One region of the Bradyrhizobium sp. NBAIM01 genome, then DNA from elsewhere that is predicted to be linked to it. Evidence: predicted binding sites of a transcription regulator. Region 1 holds the regulator's gene; the other holds the start of a gene.
What was found. Region 1 encodes LexA, which represses DNA repair genes until DNA is damaged. Its sites were predicted from a motif close to TGTTCNNNNTGTGTTCNG; they were not measured.

Region 2: the regulator LexA is predicted to act here: its motif matches at 3,983-4,000, upstream of uvrA (excinuclease ABC subunit UvrA).

Annotation. Positions count from the first base shown of each region.
Region 1 covers NZ_JADYVU010000006.1:207,989-215,770, forward strand. Annotated here, with positions in the region: gene I6F31_RS21300 (ComEC/Rec2 family competence protein) at 1-811, shown strand, start outside; gene I6F31_RS21305 (GAF domain-containing protein) at 818-1,759, opposite strand; gene I6F31_RS21310 (hypothetical protein) at 1,977-2,411, opposite strand; gene lexA (transcriptional repressor LexA) at 2,797-3,498, opposite strand; gene glp (gephyrin-like molybdotransferase Glp) at 3,675-4,883, opposite strand; gene I6F31_RS21325 (hypothetical protein) at 5,105-5,308, opposite strand; gene I6F31_RS21330 (HAD family phosphatase) at 5,467-6,090, opposite strand; gene I6F31_RS21335 (alpha-hydroxy acid oxidase) at 6,119-7,252, opposite strand; gene I6F31_RS21340 (S41 family peptidase) at 7,557-7,782, shown strand, end outside.
Region 2 covers NZ_JADYVU010000006.1:317,284-325,065, forward strand. Annotated here, with positions in the region: gene I6F31_RS21830 (RNA 2'-phosphotransferase) at 1-251, shown strand, start outside; gene I6F31_RS21835 (DinB family protein) at 253-822, opposite strand; gene uvrA (excinuclease ABC subunit UvrA) at 905-3,886, opposite strand; gene I6F31_RS21845 (outer membrane beta-barrel protein) at 4,161-4,916, opposite strand; gene I6F31_RS21850 (outer membrane protein) at 5,138-5,836, opposite strand; gene I6F31_RS21855 (outer membrane beta-barrel protein) at 6,075-6,857, opposite strand; gene I6F31_RS21860 (single-stranded DNA-binding protein) at 7,295-7,782, shown strand, end outside.

The sequences.
Region 1 (7,782 bases):
GATGCCGGCCGGGCTGTTGGGGCTGCTCGCGGCGCCCTTCGGGCTCGACGGCGTGTTCTGGTGGTTGATGGGGATCGGCATCGAGTGGATGGTCCTGGTCGCGCGCTGGGTGGCGGCCCTGCCGGGCGCCGTCGGCCGCATTCCCGCCTTCGGGATCGCGCCGCTGATCGCAGCGAGCCTCGGGCTCATCGTGATGGGCCTGTTGCGCACGCCCTTGCGCTGGTCCGGCGCCCTGGTGCTGCTGGCAGCGATCCTCTGGGGACTGTCGGTGCGGCAGCCCGATATCCTGATTGCCGGGGATGGCGCGAGCGTCGCGGTCCGGGGCGGGGATGGGCGCTTGCAGGTGATCCGCGCCAGCAAGGACAGCTTCCTGCTGAAGGAGTGGTTGGCTGCCGATGCCGATCCGCGCGATGCCGGCAACGCCTCGTTGGCGAGCGGGGTGTCGTGTGACGAGTCCGGCTGCGTGGCGCCGCTCGCGGACGGACGACTGATCGCGTTGGCGACGCGTATCGACGCGCTGGCCGATGATTGCAGCCGCTCCGCGCTGGTGGTGACGGCGCGGCCTGCGCCACCCGATTGCGCGGCGATGGTGGTCGATCGGGCGCGTCTTGCCAGTCAGGGCGCACTGGCTCTGACGAGACGCGGCGAGGGCTTTTCGGTGCAGGCGGTGAGGACGAGGGGAGCAAGCCGTCCCTGGCTGCCGGCCGGCGCCGGCGAGGGAGATTTCGACGGCAGCCTCGTGCCGAAGGCGGCCGTGCCCCGCAACCGGGACGCAACGCCATCGGAGGCCGACTTGCAGGCCGACGATTGACGCGGATCACAAATACCAGGCCAGCACGGCGTCAAGCCTTCCGTTGCCGATAACCGGCAGGGCCACCATTCGGCTCAGCCCGGCTGCGCAGGCTTCGGAGCCGGCGATCGAGCCGTCAGAGGTGAGATCGTCGTTGAGCGCGGGCATGCCGGTGGCCCAGGCGCCGCCGATGCTGCCTTCGCCCCTGGCGATGGACTGCGCCGCATAGCGTGCGGCGAGGTCGGTCTGCGCGCTGCAATCGCCGGCGCGAAAGACCAGCGCCGAACGGTCCTCGTTCGGGACCCAGATCTCGAAGCGTCGTGCAATCGGCGTTGCCTGCGCGGAGAGGAATGTCAGAACCCAGGTCTGGTCGGTACCGGTTCGGTAGGGCACGCCGACGCCGAGATTGATCCCGACCTTGGCGGCGTCCTCCCAGCGCAGGAAGCTCTTGGCGTCGTGCAAGTCCTTGATGATCAGCGGCAGGCCCGCCTTCCAGGTGCGTCCGGGCAGGCCGAAGCCGCGCGGAAATCTGGTGTGGCGGGAGTTGAATTCGAACATGTCCGCGGTGCCGTAATAGCCATCGACGAGCCCCATCTCATGCGAGAGATCAGGATCGTTGTGCCAGAGTTCGATCGCGCCGACATGCGCCTCGTCGTCGCCGCAGAACAGCACCAGCACGGCTTGCAGGAATTCGCCCGCGAACACCGGCACCGCCACGCCGCAGGTGAGGCCGGCCGCAGCGGCCTGATCGGTCCGCTTGAAATAGGAGTTGGCGAATTTCGTGAGGATGACGGGGTGGCCACAGGCCCAGGCCTTGCCGGGAAGTCCCTCGTCATATCCGAAGTGCAGCTCTTCGCTGACGGCTTTGAACGCGGACAGCCCATCGTCGTAGAGGCCGCCGCCGAATTCCAGCCGCATGCGCGTCCGGTCGGGTACCCAAAGTTCAACGACGCGAATGAAGGTCTTCATCGAGCGTGTCCGCCGCCTCAAACCACGACAGCATCGGTCATTTGGCTGCGGAGCGGACGTTCAAAATGCGGGCAGCACGGCCCAAACTTCGTGCGACGACGAGGCGCGGCGGTGGGCTCGCCGATCGAATGTCCTGAAACACAAACTCACCGGGCTCGCCGGCCTCAGCCGGCGACGGCAATTTCAATCCCGGGCTCGGCCTGTCGGCCGAAGGGCGTCAGCCGATCGGCAGGCGCGTGATCGTGGGCCGCGTGTCGGCGACGATCTGCGGCTTGTGCTCGCGCTCGGGGGCTGGCTGCGTCACCGGCAATTGCAGCACGGTCGCGCGCTGGCCTTCGACGAGCTGCGTCACCAGCACGTATTTGCCGTCGGGGAATTCGATCGCGTCATGATGGCGATCGGGAATGTGCGGGTCGATCTTGCCGAACTTGCCGACGCGAGAGTTCACGGTGCGCGTCCAGATCCAGCGGTTGTCGTAGCGGACGTTGTCGGCGAAAGCGAGCTCCGTCCCCGGCAGCAGACAGACCGCGACGGAGGGATCGGCTTCGGAAGCGAAACCGCGCGTCGAGGTGCCGCGGAAGGTTGTCGTGACGATCGTCTCGCCGACTTCGGCGGGGCGCGTCGCGACGGCATGCAGGCTGTAGTCACACATCGGGTGCTCCTCATGCTGGGATAGCGACCCGCGTCTCTTTCGAGGCGCAGGCCTCTATCAGAGTGGAAGCATACAACGCTCTGCTCGGTTATGGGCAAATCTGCGGCTCGCGTCCGCAGCGCGCGATCACATTATCTTTCCCGGATTCGATAGGAACAAACCTCGCGTCCTTGCATTCGGCCGGAGCTATCAGCACTGCCGGCACAACTCTACCGGCGAAGCAGAAATGGCTGCGCGCCTGCGCGGGGGAATGTCGCGCGGGAAGATGGACCGGACAGCCGGCGCAGAACCAGAGAAACCGTCCAGCCGGAGCGGACAAGTATCCGCTCCGATCCTGGATCGCCGATGCCGATCGAAACGCGCGCGGCGCTTGATGTTTCCCGTATCAGTACTTCCGGTAAAGCCCGATCAGCTTGCCCTGGATCTTCACGCGGTTCGGCGGAAGAATGCGGACCTCGTAGGCGGCATTGGCGGGCTCGAGCGCGATCGAGGCGCCGCGGCGGCGGAAGCGCTTGAGCGTGGCCTCCTCGTCGTCGATCAATGCCACCACGATGTCGCCGGTATTTGCGGTCTCGTTGCGCTGGATCAGCGCCATGTCGCCGTCGAGGATGCCGGCCTCGACCATCGAATCGCCGCGCACTTCGAGCGCGTAGTGCTCGCCCGAGCCGAGCATGTCCGGCGGCACGCTGATGGTATGGCTGCGGGTCTGCAGCGCCTCGATCGGCGTGCCGGCGGCGATGCGGCCCATCACGGGCACCGCGACGGGGCGCTCGCCCTCGTCCGCGGGCGGGCTGGAGCTCGCGCGCACCTTGCCGAGATTGCCCTCGATCACGCTCGGGGTGAAGCCACGGCGATTGCCGGCGGCGGCCTGGAGCTCGGGCAGCTTGATCACCTCGATGGCACGGGCGCGGTTGGGCAGGCGGCGAATGAAGCCGCGCTCCTCGAGCGCAGTGATCAGGCGATGGATGCCTGACTTCGAGCGCAGGTCGAGCGCATCCTTCATCTCGTCGAAGGACGGCGGCACGCCGCTTTCCTTCAGACGTTCGCTGATGAACCGCAGAAGCTCGTATTGTTTGCGCGTCAACATCTCGACCAAAGTCCCCCGGTTGATGTCGTTCGATTCCGACACGATGAAGCCGGCACTAAGCCGCTACATCCTCGAAACAAATCATGAACGGACACTATATGTTCGATATGTGTTCCGCAACTGCTTAATTTATGGTGAACGCGGCCAAGCTCGCGGAATGCGTGTGGCTGGGCGGCTCAGACGGGCAGCCGGAGCACCTCGCAAGGCGTGCCGGCCTCGGCCTTCGGCGCGAACGGTGCGCGCACCAGAAGTACCTGTGCCGCAGCGAGATTCGCAAGAAGGGAGGAGTCCTGATGGCTGACCGGAAGGGCGACGCGCGTGCCGTCGTCGCGCTCCTCCAGCCGCGCACGCAGATAGTCCTCGCGCTGGTCGTTGGCGGCGAGATCGCAGCCCAGCACGGCGCGCTCGCGCCGATGATGAATCGCTGAACGGCCCGACAGGGCGCGAATCAAGGGGACCATGAACAGGAAGGCGCACACGTAGGACGACACGGGATTGCCGGGCAGGCCAATCACGCGCATCGCGCCTATCCGACCGTGCATCATCGGCTTGCCCGGCCGGATCGCGATCTTCCAGAACGCCATCGCGATGCCTTCGCCCTTGAGCGCCTGCTGGACCAGGTCGTGGTCGCCGACCGAGGCACCGCCGGTCGTGATCAGGATGTCGGCGCCGCTCTCGCGCGCGCGGCGGATGCCGGCGGACGTCGCCTCCAGTGTATCGGCGGCAATTCCGAGGTCGATGGTCTCGGCGCCCTCGCTGCGGGCGAGCGCATGCAGGGCATAGCCGTTGGAATAGACGATCTGGCCGCGACCAGGCGTGGTGCCCGGCATCACGAGCTCGTCGCCGGTGGCGAGAACGGCAACCCTCGGGCGGCGGATGATGGCGAGATGCGGATGATTCATTCCGGCGGCGAGGGCGAGATCGCGCTCGGTGAGGCGGATTCCCTTGCGCAGCAGCACGTCGCCTTCGCGGAAGTCGACGCCTGCAGGGCGGATGTGCCGGCCGAAAATGGCGGCTTCCTTGATCGTGACATGCTTGCCGTCGGCAGCCGTGTCCTCCTGGATCACGACGGCATCGGCGCCGTCGGGAACGACGCCGCCGGTGAAGATCCGCACGGCTTCGCCGGGGCCGACGCTTCCCGCGAACGGCCGACCCGCCGCGACCTCGCCGACGACGGTCAGCCTGGAATCGATGGCCGCGTCGGCCGTGCGCACGGCATAGCCGTCCATCGCCGACATCGCCTCCGGCGGCTGCGTGCGCCGTGCCGCGACATCGCCGGCGAGCACACGATGGTAGGCCTCGTCGAGGCAAACCATCTGTTCAGCCAGCGGCTCGACGCCGGCCAACACCGCGGCGAGCGCGTCAGAAACCGGCATCAGGGCCACGGGCGAACTCCTGCTGAGCACATCAGTCAATGGGCGGCGAGAGTTCTAGCCGAGTGCAGCCGTGAGGCAAAGCAGCACGCGGGATGATCTATCCTGCATGGTCGCAGGGGGTGGAGGAGGTCGGCTCAACTCCGCCGCGGCATGATGCGGAAGGCGAGACAGACCGGAACGAGGATTGCCATGGCAAGGACGAGAATGACGAGCGCCACGGCCAACATCGTTCAACGCCCCGTCGGATCGCCCGGACTGATGTCCGCGACGTCGGGCGGCTTGGGACCCTGATCCTTGTCCGGCAGCGGGTCCGCCTGGGATTTTAGGTCGGCGGCCTTGCTGATCAGCTTGGCGGAGAGGTCAGAATCCGAGGTGGTTCTGGCGAATTCGAGCAGGAGAGAGGCTTGCTTGGTGAGATAGGTCTTGCCCAGCACGTCGATCAGTCCAATGTAGAAGTCCCAACGGACTCATGAGTCCGAAGGGTGGTATTCCGTTCCCGGAACTCTGTATAAAAATGCACAAAGTGATCAGGTTCCACATTTTCAGCAGTTTTTGTTCCGGCAAGTGAGCGCGCTCCGGGCTTTCCCGCGGCTCAGATCCCCAGTGCTTTCAATGCGTTCCCGACATCACGCGGCGAGGTGACATGCACGGCGGTCAAGCCGCGCGCCCGTGCTCCCTCGATGTTCTCGGCGAGGTCGTCGAAGAACACGATGCGCTCGGCCGGCACGCCGATCGCCGCCACGACATGGTCGAAGGCCTCGGCATCCGGTTTGCGCAGGCCGATGCTGGAGGACAGATACAGCTCGCGGAAATGGCCGAGCAGACCGGCATATTCCTTCGAGAAATGGTCGACGTGCGGCCGATTGGTGTTGGAGAAGGCGTAGAGCGGCATCTGCTTCGCCGCGCGCGGCAGCAGCTCGGCGATATCAGGCATCTCGCCGGCGAAAATCGCGTTCCAGCCTTCCAGGAATTGCGCATCCGAGATGCCGATCCCGAGCGAGGACCGCAGCGAGGCGAAATAGTCCCCATCGCTGATCTTGCCCATCTCGTGCAACCGGTAGGCCTCGTCGCGCACATAGCGCGCGATGATGGCCTCGGGCTGGCAGCCGGCATGTCCCGCCCAGCAGGCGATCGCCTTGGAGAAGTCGATGTCGAGCACAACGCGCCCGAGGTCGAACAGCAGCGCATCCGCGCTGCCGGGAGAGAGCGATGTCATTGCGTCCTTTTCACTTCAGTATGGCGCGTCAGTAACGATAGGGCTCGTGGTCGAACAGCGGGAACGCGCTGAACACGCTGGGCGCGTTGGTGGCGGCCGCCGGATGCAGGCAGGATTTGTCGAGCTCGGCGAATGAGGTGGCGCCCAGGAGGCCGAGGCAGCGCAGCACCTCGTCTTCGAGCAACTCCAGCATCCGCGCGACGCCGGCTTCGCCGGCTGCCGCCAGCGCCCAGCATTGCAGCCGGCCGATGCCGACGAGGTCGGCGCCCGCCGCAATCGCCTTCACGATGTCGGTGCCGCGGCAAAAGCCGCCGTCGACCATGATCCTGGCGCGGCCCTTCACGGCGTCGACGATCTCCGGCAGCACGTGCATGGCGCCGCGGCCGTGGTCGAGCTGGCGTCCGCCATGGTTGGAGACGTAGATCCACTCGACGCCGTGATCGAGCGCGATCTGCGCATCCTCGGCCGTGGCGATACCCTTGAGGATCAGCGGAATTTTGAACGTGTCCTTGATCATCTTCACGGTCCGCCACTCCAGGCCCTTCTGGAAATCGCCGCCGGTGGCGCGCAGGCGGCTCTCGCGAACGTAGCGCTTGGCGATGTCACGTTCACGACGGCTGTAATGGGCGGTGTCGACGGTCAGGCAGAAGGCGGCATAGGCGTTCTTCTCGGCCCGGTCGACCACGTCGGCGACGAAGGCATCGTCGCCGCGGACATAGAGTTGATAGAGACGCAGTGCATCGGGGGCAGCCTCGGCGGTCGTCTCGAGGCCGGGCTCGGACACCGAGCTCAGCATGTGCGCCGCGCCGAACCTGCCCGCAGCGCGCGCGACGCTCGCCGCGCCATCCGGATCGAAGATCTCGAGTGCGCCGACGGGAGCCAGCACCACCGGCAGACGCAGCTTGCGGCCGAACTGCTCGACGCTGCCATCGATCCTGCGCACGTCGCGCAGCACGCGCGGGCGGAAGGCGATCTCGTCGAGCGCCATGCGGTTGCGCCGCATCGTGGTCTCGGTCTCGGCGGCGCCGATGATGTAGTCCCAGGCATTCTGGTTGAGGTTGGCGCGCGCCTTCCGGATGAACTCGTGCAGGTTCTGGAACGGCTCGTCGCTAGCGCCGAGCTCGACGTTCCGTTCCGGCCGGATGCGGGGCGCTTCATTCATTGTTGTCCTCCCGAGAATTTGAAGTCTTGTCGCCATCGCCTATCGCGTCCGGCCCTCCAAAACCATCCTAAAATCGCATAGCTGCGAAGCGTGGGCGGCCCGGACCGGTGTCGTGTTGCTTCGAAACAGTTTCGGAACGTTGCCAAAAGTTTAGGCCAAGGCGAAGGGATTTCTTCGGTGTACCCGCCAGCGCGGCATCCCGGCCTTGAAGAAACCAGAATGGTATTGTGAGAGATGGACTGGATCGCCATTTGCATGGCGTCTCCCAGCCTCAAGAGAAACGCCAAGCACAAAAGGCACCTTCATGCGGAAAACCCTGCTGTTCCCCCTGGGCACGCTCACGGGAGCGTGCCTGACCCTTCTGGTAGCCAGCCCGCAGGGCGGCGTATGGGCAGCGCGGGCGGCAGTGAGTGCGGGTGATGCTTATTCCCAGCTCAATCTGTTCGGCGCGGTGTTCGAGCGGGTCAAGGCCAGCTATGTCGAGAAGCCGGACAATGCCAAGCTGATCGAGGGGGCGATCACCGGCATGG
Region 2 (7,782 bases), 110 kb from region 1:
CGATCCTGTATCATGGCACGGCGACACGGTTTGTCGAGGCGATCCTGTCCGAGGGCCTGAAGCCGCAGGCGCGCCAGCAGGTGCATCTGTCCTCCGACGAGGCAACTGCGCAGCGTGTCGGTCAGCGCCACGGCAAGCCGCACATCTTCAAGGTCGATGCCGGCAGCATGCATGCCAAGGGATTCAAGTTTTTTCGCGCAGAGAACGGTGTGTGGCTGACCGACCATGTGCCGCCGGAGTTCCCGGCGTAGCTTACGTCCTGGATTTCCAAACGGTCTCCTCGGTCCAGCCGAGTTCGGCGAATTCGGCGGCTCGCAGCGGCGCTTCGCCTTCCGCGAAGAACTCGTCGAGCTGCGGGGGCGCGACATCCGTTTCGCACAGCATGGCATGCGCCTGTCCGCGATGATGAATTTGATGCTGGAAGAGATGCATGAGCAGTCGGTCGCAGCGTTCGGTCTGCACGGTCGTGTCGCGGTTGATCCGGACGAAGGCGTCGAGCCGTTCAGTTGTCAGCGCATCGCAGATCGCAATCAGGCGGTTGTCCATTGCGGCCTGGGCAGTTTTGAGCTCGGCTAACGAGGGGTACGGCACCTCGTTCTTCCAGGCTGCCGGTCCGAGCCAGCCCCCTTCAAGCGCATCGATGTAGAAGAAGTCGATGATGTAGATGTGGTTCAGCGTACGCTGCAGGCTTGGAAAGAAGCCGGTGCGGGGGGCTTCGAATTCAGACTGGGATAGCGCAGCGCAGGCGGCGAGCAGGCGATGGTTCGCCCAAGCGTTGTTGTGGGCGAAGGCGCGGTAGGTTTGGACGAGTCCAGCGGACATGTCGGTTCTTTCCCGATCGAATAGTGGCGGATTACGCTCAGCTAATCCGCCCTACAGCCCTGCGGCTTCGATGCAGCGCAATCTACTCCGCCGCCTCGCTCGCCGCACGCCTCCGCTTTGGCTTTCGCGCCTTCTCCAGCACCGGAGCCAAAAATTTGCCCGTATAGCTTCGCGGCGCCTTCGCAATGTCTTCCGGAGGTCCCCACGCCACGATCTCGCCGCCGCCGTCGCCGCCTTCGGGCCCTAGATCGATGACCCAGTCGGCGGTCTTGATGACCTCGAGATTGTGCTCGATGACGACGACCGTGTTGCCCTGCGCGACCAGCTCGTGCAGCACCTCCAGCAGCTTCTTGACGTCGTGGAAGTGCAGGCCGGTGGTGGGCTCGTCCAGGATGTAGAGCGTGCGGCCGGTGGCGCGCTTTGACAATTCTTTTGCCAGCTTGACGCGCTGGGCTTCGCCGCCCGAGAGCGTCGTCGCTTGCTGGCCGACATGGATGTAGTCGAGGCCGACGCGGTGCAATGTCTGAAAAGTCTCGCGCACGCGCGGCACCGCCTTGAAGAACTCGGCAGCTTCCTCGACAGTCATGTCGAGCACGTCGGCGATGCTCTTGCCCTTGAACAGCACCTCCAGCGTCTCGCGGTTGTAGCGCTTGCCCTTGCAGACGTCGCAGGTGACGTAGACGTCGGGCAGGAAGTGCATCTCGATCTTGATGACGCCGTCGCCCTGGCAGGCCTCGCAGCGGCCGCCCTTGACGTTGAAGGAGAAGCGGCCGGGCTCGTAGCCACGTGCTTTCGCTTCCGGCAGGCCGGCGAACCATTCGCGGATCGGCGTGAACGCGCCGGTATAGGTCGCCGGATTCGAGCGCGGCGTGCGGCCGATCGGCGACTGGTCGATGTCGATGATCTTGTCGATGTGCTCGAGGCCCTCGATGCGGTCGTGCGGGGCGGCGCCCTCGCTGGCATTGTTCAGCTTGCGGGCGATGGCGCGGTAGAGGGTATCGATCAGCAGCGTCGACTTGCCGCCGCCGGAGACGCCGGTGACGCAGGTGAACAGGCCGAGCGGAATTTCCGCCGTGACGTTCTTGAGGTTATTGCCGCGCGCGTTCACCACCTTGATGGTGCGGCGATGGTTCGGCGGACGCCGCTCCGGCACCTCGACCTCGAGCTCGCCGGTCAGGTATTTGCCGGTCAGCGATTTCGGGTTGCGCATGATCTCGGCGGGCGTGCCTTCGGCGACGATGTTGCCGCCATGCATGCCGGCGCCTGGGCCGATGTCGAGCACGTAGTCCGCAAGGCGGATGGCGTCCTCATCATGCTCGACCACGACCACGGTGTTGCCGAGGTCGCGCAGCCGCTTCAGCGTATCGAGCAGGCGGGCGTTGTCGCGCTGGTGCAGGCCGATCGAAGGCTCGTCCAGCACGTAGAGCACGCCTGTGAGCCCCGAGCCGATCTGCGAGGCGAGGCGGATGCGCTGGCTCTCGCCGCCGGACAGCGTGCCGGAGGAGCGGGACAGCGTCAGATAATTGAGGCCGACGTCGAGCAGGAAGGTGAGGCGCTCGCGGATCTCCTTCAGGATGCGGCCCGCGATCTCGTTCTGCTGCGCGTTCAGCGCCTCCGGCACGGTCTCGAACCATGCGCCGGCGCCCTTCACGGACAGCTCCGAGATTTCGCCGATATGCTTGCCACCGACCTTGACGCAGAGCGCCTCGGGCTTGAGCCGGAAGCCCTTGCAGCCCTCGCAGGGCACGTCGTGAAAATATTTCGCCAGCTCCTCGCGGGCCCACTCGCTCTCGGTCTCGCGGTAGCGGCGGTTGATGTTGGTGATGACGCCTTCGAACGGCTTCTTGGTGTCGTAGGAGCGCACCCCGTCCTCGTAGGAGAACTTGATCTCGTCCTCGCCCGAGCCGTAGAGAATCGCGTTTTGCGTCTTCTTCGGCAGATCCTTCCACTTGGTGTCGAGCGTGAACTTGTAGTGCTTGCCGAGCGCGGTCAGCGTCTGCACGTAATAGGGCGACGACGACTTGGCCCAGGGCGCGATCGCGCCCTTGCGCAGCGTCAGATCCTTCTCAGGGATGACGAGGTCTTCGTCGACATGCTGCTCGACGCCGAGGCCGCCGCAGGCGGGGCAGGCGCCGTAGGGATTGTTGAAGGAGAACAGGCGCGGCTCGATCTCGGGGATGGTGAAGCCGGAGACCGGGCAGGCGAACTTTTCCGAGAACAGGATGCGCTCGGGCCCGCTCTTGTCGTGGATTTTCGCGGTCTTCTTCTTTTCCTCCGCAGGCGCAGCCGCCGCGGACGCATCGGCGAACTCGACGACGGCAAGGCCTTCGGCGAGCTTTAGCGCGGTCTCAAAGCTCTCGGCGAGGCGCTGGCCGATATCGGCACGCACCACGATGCGATCGACCACCACGTCGATATCGTGCGGGAATTTCTTGTCGAGGCTAGGAGCTTCCGCCAGCTCATGGAAGGTGCCGTCGATCTTGACGCGCTGAAAGCCCTTCTTGAGCCATTCGGCGAGCTCCTTCCTGTACTCGCCCTTGCGGCCGCGCACGACGGGGGCGAGCAGATAGAGGCGGGTGCCCTCGGGCAACGCCAGCACGCGGTCGACCATCTGCGAGACGGTCTGGCTCTCGATCGGCAGGCCCGTGGCCGGCGAATAGGGCACGCCGACGCGGGCCCAGAGCAGGCGCATGTAGTCGTAGATCTCGGTGACGGTGCCGACGGTCGAGCGCGGGTTCTTCGACGTCGTCTTCTGCTCGATCGAGATCGCCGGCGACAGGCCGTCGATCTGGTCGACGTCGGGCTTCTGCATCATCTCCAGGAACTGGCGGGCATAGGCCGACAGCGATTCGACGTAGCGGCGCTGGCCCTCGGCATAGATGGTGTCGAAGGCGAGCGAGGATTTGCCGGAGCCGGATAGCCCGGTGAACACCACCAGCTTGTCGCGGGGAATCTCGACGTCGATATTCTTGAGGTTGTGCTCGCGCGCGCCGCGGATCGTAATTGCGCGCAGGCTGGAGCCCGCGTTCTGTTGTTGGCGCTTCGCCTTGATCACTTCATCCATCCGAGTTGCCCTCAAGGAAGCCCAAAGGTGCGCGATCGCGCCAACAAAAAAGGCGCGCTGCGCCCGGAACCGGGATCGGCGCCGATGGGTATGGCAGCGAACGTAGGAAGAACGGCGGCGGATTTCCAGTGGGACTTGCGAATCGTCAACGGATTGTTGGCGTGCTGGCGGGATCTGGCAGCAGGAACGCGCGGAACCGCTCGCGGAGCACCCAGCCAAAACAAAAAGGCCGGCGCGAGGCCGGCCTTTCGTGACGATGTGACGTCGATCGTGATCAGTACTTCGCGACCACCGGGCCACCGAAGGTGTAGTTGAGTCGAACGGTAGCCATGTCCACGTCCTGCTTGATGCTGTCGGTGCGAGTGGTCACGCCGAGGAAGGTGAAGGTCTCGTTGTGCCTGCCCATGAACAGGTGGTTGTATTCGACACCGACCGACCAGTTCGGAGCGAAGCCGAATTCTATGCCGGTGCCGACGGTACCGCCCCAGCGCGTTTCGTTCGCGGTGTCGAGCGTAACGCCGCCAAAACTACCAGTGTACTTGTTGTGAGTGACGGCAGCGCCGCCCTTCACGTACCAAAGCACGTTGTTCCAGGCATAACCGACCTGGCCATTGAAGAGGCCGATGGCGTCGATCCTGGTCTCGTTCACCAGCGGCGCGAGCGCGGCAGGCGAGCTGATGTTCGAACCCTTCAGGTCAGCCCAGTCGCCCTGGGCTTCGAGACCGAACACCCAGTTGGCGGACTGCCAGCGATAACCGATCTGGCCGCCGACGAGTGCGCCGGTCGCATTGTGACAACCTTCGGCCACCGCCGGAGCGACCACGAAGGGGCCGACACTGGTGAGATCCCAACAGTTGCGGCTCCAGCCACCGCCGGCGTTGGCGCCGAGGTAGAAACCGCTCCAGTTGTACGCCGCGATCGGCGCCACCGGTGCCTTGGCGTAGGGGCGGGCCGCCAAATCGGCCGCCGAGGCCGGTGCCAACGCGCTGAGTGCGAACAAGCTGGCCGAAGCCAGCAAAAGCTTCTTCATATCCATTCCCCACTTCCATTTCTCATTCCGGTCTTCCGGAGAGCGGAAGAGCAGCGGACTTATGACCCAAGCAACGTCATTGCTTTACACCATTGAAGCCAAAGGTTGTGTCACCTAGAGGTCACATCCCTCCGAAAACGCGAGCGAACGGGCGGCCGCAACAAACAAAAAGGCCGGCGCGAGGCCGGCCTTTCGTGACGATGATGCGTCAGAGACGAAGCTCAGTACTTGGCGACGACCGGGCCGCCGAAGTGGTAGTTCACGCCGACCTGCACGGTGTGGAGGTCGAGAGTGCCGGTGTTGACCGGGAAGACGCCCGAGAAGTAGGTCTCGCCGCCCAGGCTGCGATAGAGGTACTCGCCCTTGACCGACCAGTTCGGAGCAAACATCGCCTCGACGCCCGCGCCGACCGTCCAGCCCGAATGGAACTGGCTCTCCGAGAGGCTCAGAACGGGGGGCGCGCTGACGCTGATCTTGTTGTTGATCCAGGCGTAACCACCCGTGGCGTACAGCAGGACGCTCGGGGAAGCGAGCCAGCCGATGCGACCACGCACGGTGCCGAGCGCGTCGATACGCGAACTGACCGTCGTGGGAACGAGGGCGCCACCAAAATCAACAAGACCGGTCGCCGAGGCGTTTACGTCAGCCCACGCGCCATCAGCTTCGATGCCGAACACGACGTTGGAGGTCTGCCAGTTGTAGCCAACGGTGCCGCCGACGAAACCGCCCTGCATGCGCGGATCATCGGAGCTGTTTTCCCAGGCGCCGCCGCCGACGATACCGAGATAGAAGCCGGTCCAGTTGTAGACCGAGGCCACAGGCGCGGGGGCCTTGGTGTAGGGGCGGGCTGCCAGATCAGCAGCCGAAGCGGGGGCCGCAAGGGCGAATACACAGGCCGAAGCCAACAAAACCTTCTTCATTTTCAACTTAATCCCAGTCCCAGTTTCTGTTGTTGCCTTCCGTGGCGGAAGGGCAGCGGACTCAAACGGCCCAACTGACGCCGTCTTTACACCACCAAAGCCGCAAGTTGTGTCTCCGAAAAGCCACAACAGCGGAAAAGGTGATGGTTGCTGACTTATCTACGTCCAGCCGTCGTGCTGCAAAAAAAAGGGCCGGCGCTGGGGCCGGCCCTTCGTTTCGCTCACGATAGGTGGGATATCAGTACCTCGCGACCAACGGGCCGCCGAAGCGATAATTCAGGCGGACTAGACCCATGTCGACGTCCTGACTGATGCGATCGCTCCCGAAGGCAACGCCCGCAGGCGTCGTGAAGGCGATCGTACGGTCGCCGAGGAAGATGTGGTTGTACTCGACGCCGAGCGTCCAGTTCGGAGCAAATCCGAATTCCAGGCCGGCGCCAACGGTGCCGCCCCAGCGGGTCTCGCGAGCCGACGCCAGCAGCGTGCCGGCGCCAGGCGTGCCAGGCGCGGCATAGACGTCGTACTTGTCCCCGACTACGGCGGCGCCGCCCTTCACATAGAGCAGCACGTTGTTCCAGGCATAACCGACCTGGCCCGTGATCAGGCCAAAAGCATCGATGTGAGAGCGGTTACGATCACCGGTGACCAAAGCGCTTCCAGGGAAGAGGAGGCTGACGTTGTCCCCCGAGAAGTCAGCCCAGTTGCCCTGGCCCTCGAGGCCGAACACCCAATTGGCCGACTGCCAGCGGTAGCCGATCTGACCACCGACCGTGCCGCCGGTCGCATCGTGACAGCCTTCAGCCACCAGAACGCCCGTGACCGGGGTCACGAAGTCCCAGCACTTGCGGCTCGTGCCGCCGCCGCCGTTGACGCCGATGTAGAAGCCGCTCCAGTCGTAAACCGCGGCGACCGCCGGGGCCGGAGCCTTGGTGTAGGGACGCGCAGCCATATCCGCCGCGCTTGCCGGAGCCGACAGCCCCAATGCCATTGCACAGATTACGCCGAAAAGAATCTTATTCATTGCAGTCTCCCCAAGTTTCGTCCGCTTCATGAAAGTCCCTGAAGCGGCTGATCAGACGCGACACCCATATGAATCAATTCCAAGGCAAAGGTAGCCTAAGGAAAGGGCAGAGTCCGTCTCCGGAAAGCCACACTCGCCAGACTATTGACAGGTTCCATCTTGATGAATGTTAAGAGTTTTTTCCTATTCAAGGGAACTCGAAAAGGTTCCATTCGGGGCTGACGTTTTTCGCGGCACGCGGGAAAATGTCTGCCCGCCCATGATGAAGAACAAATCTGGAACAAACGTGCGCGCGATGCTATATGTGGGGATAACCTTGGGGGTGGCAGGCTGATCGGTGTCCGCAAGCGTATAGGGTCGCCCTAGCGGGCGCAGAGGAACGCGGGCAGCGGATTCGCCCTTTTGAAATTCAGTGGCATTCGGAGTGGAGAGCGGCGATGGCGGGAAGCGTCAACAAGGTCATTCTGGTTGGAAATCTCGGCAAGGATCCCGAAATCCGCCGCACCCAGGACGGGCGGCCGATCGCGAATTTGAGCATCGCGACCTCGGAGACCTGGCGCGACAAGAACACCGGCGAGCGCAAGGAGAAGACCGAGTGGCATCGCGTCGTGATCTTCTCTGAGCCGCTTTGCAAGATCGTCGAACAGTATCTGAAGAAGGGCGCAAAGGTTTACATCGAAGGCGCGCTCCAGACCCGCAAGTACACCGACCAGAGCGGCGTCGAGAAATACTCGACCGAGGTCGTGCTGCAGGGCTTCAACTCAACGCTGACGATGCTGGACGGCCGCGGTGGCGGCGGCGGAGGTGGCAGCTTCGGCGACGAGCCGGGCGGCGACTTCGGCTCCTCCGGACCCGTCAGCAGCGCGCCGCGCCGTCCCGTTGCCGCCGGCGGCGGCCGCAACAGCGACATGGACGACGATATCCC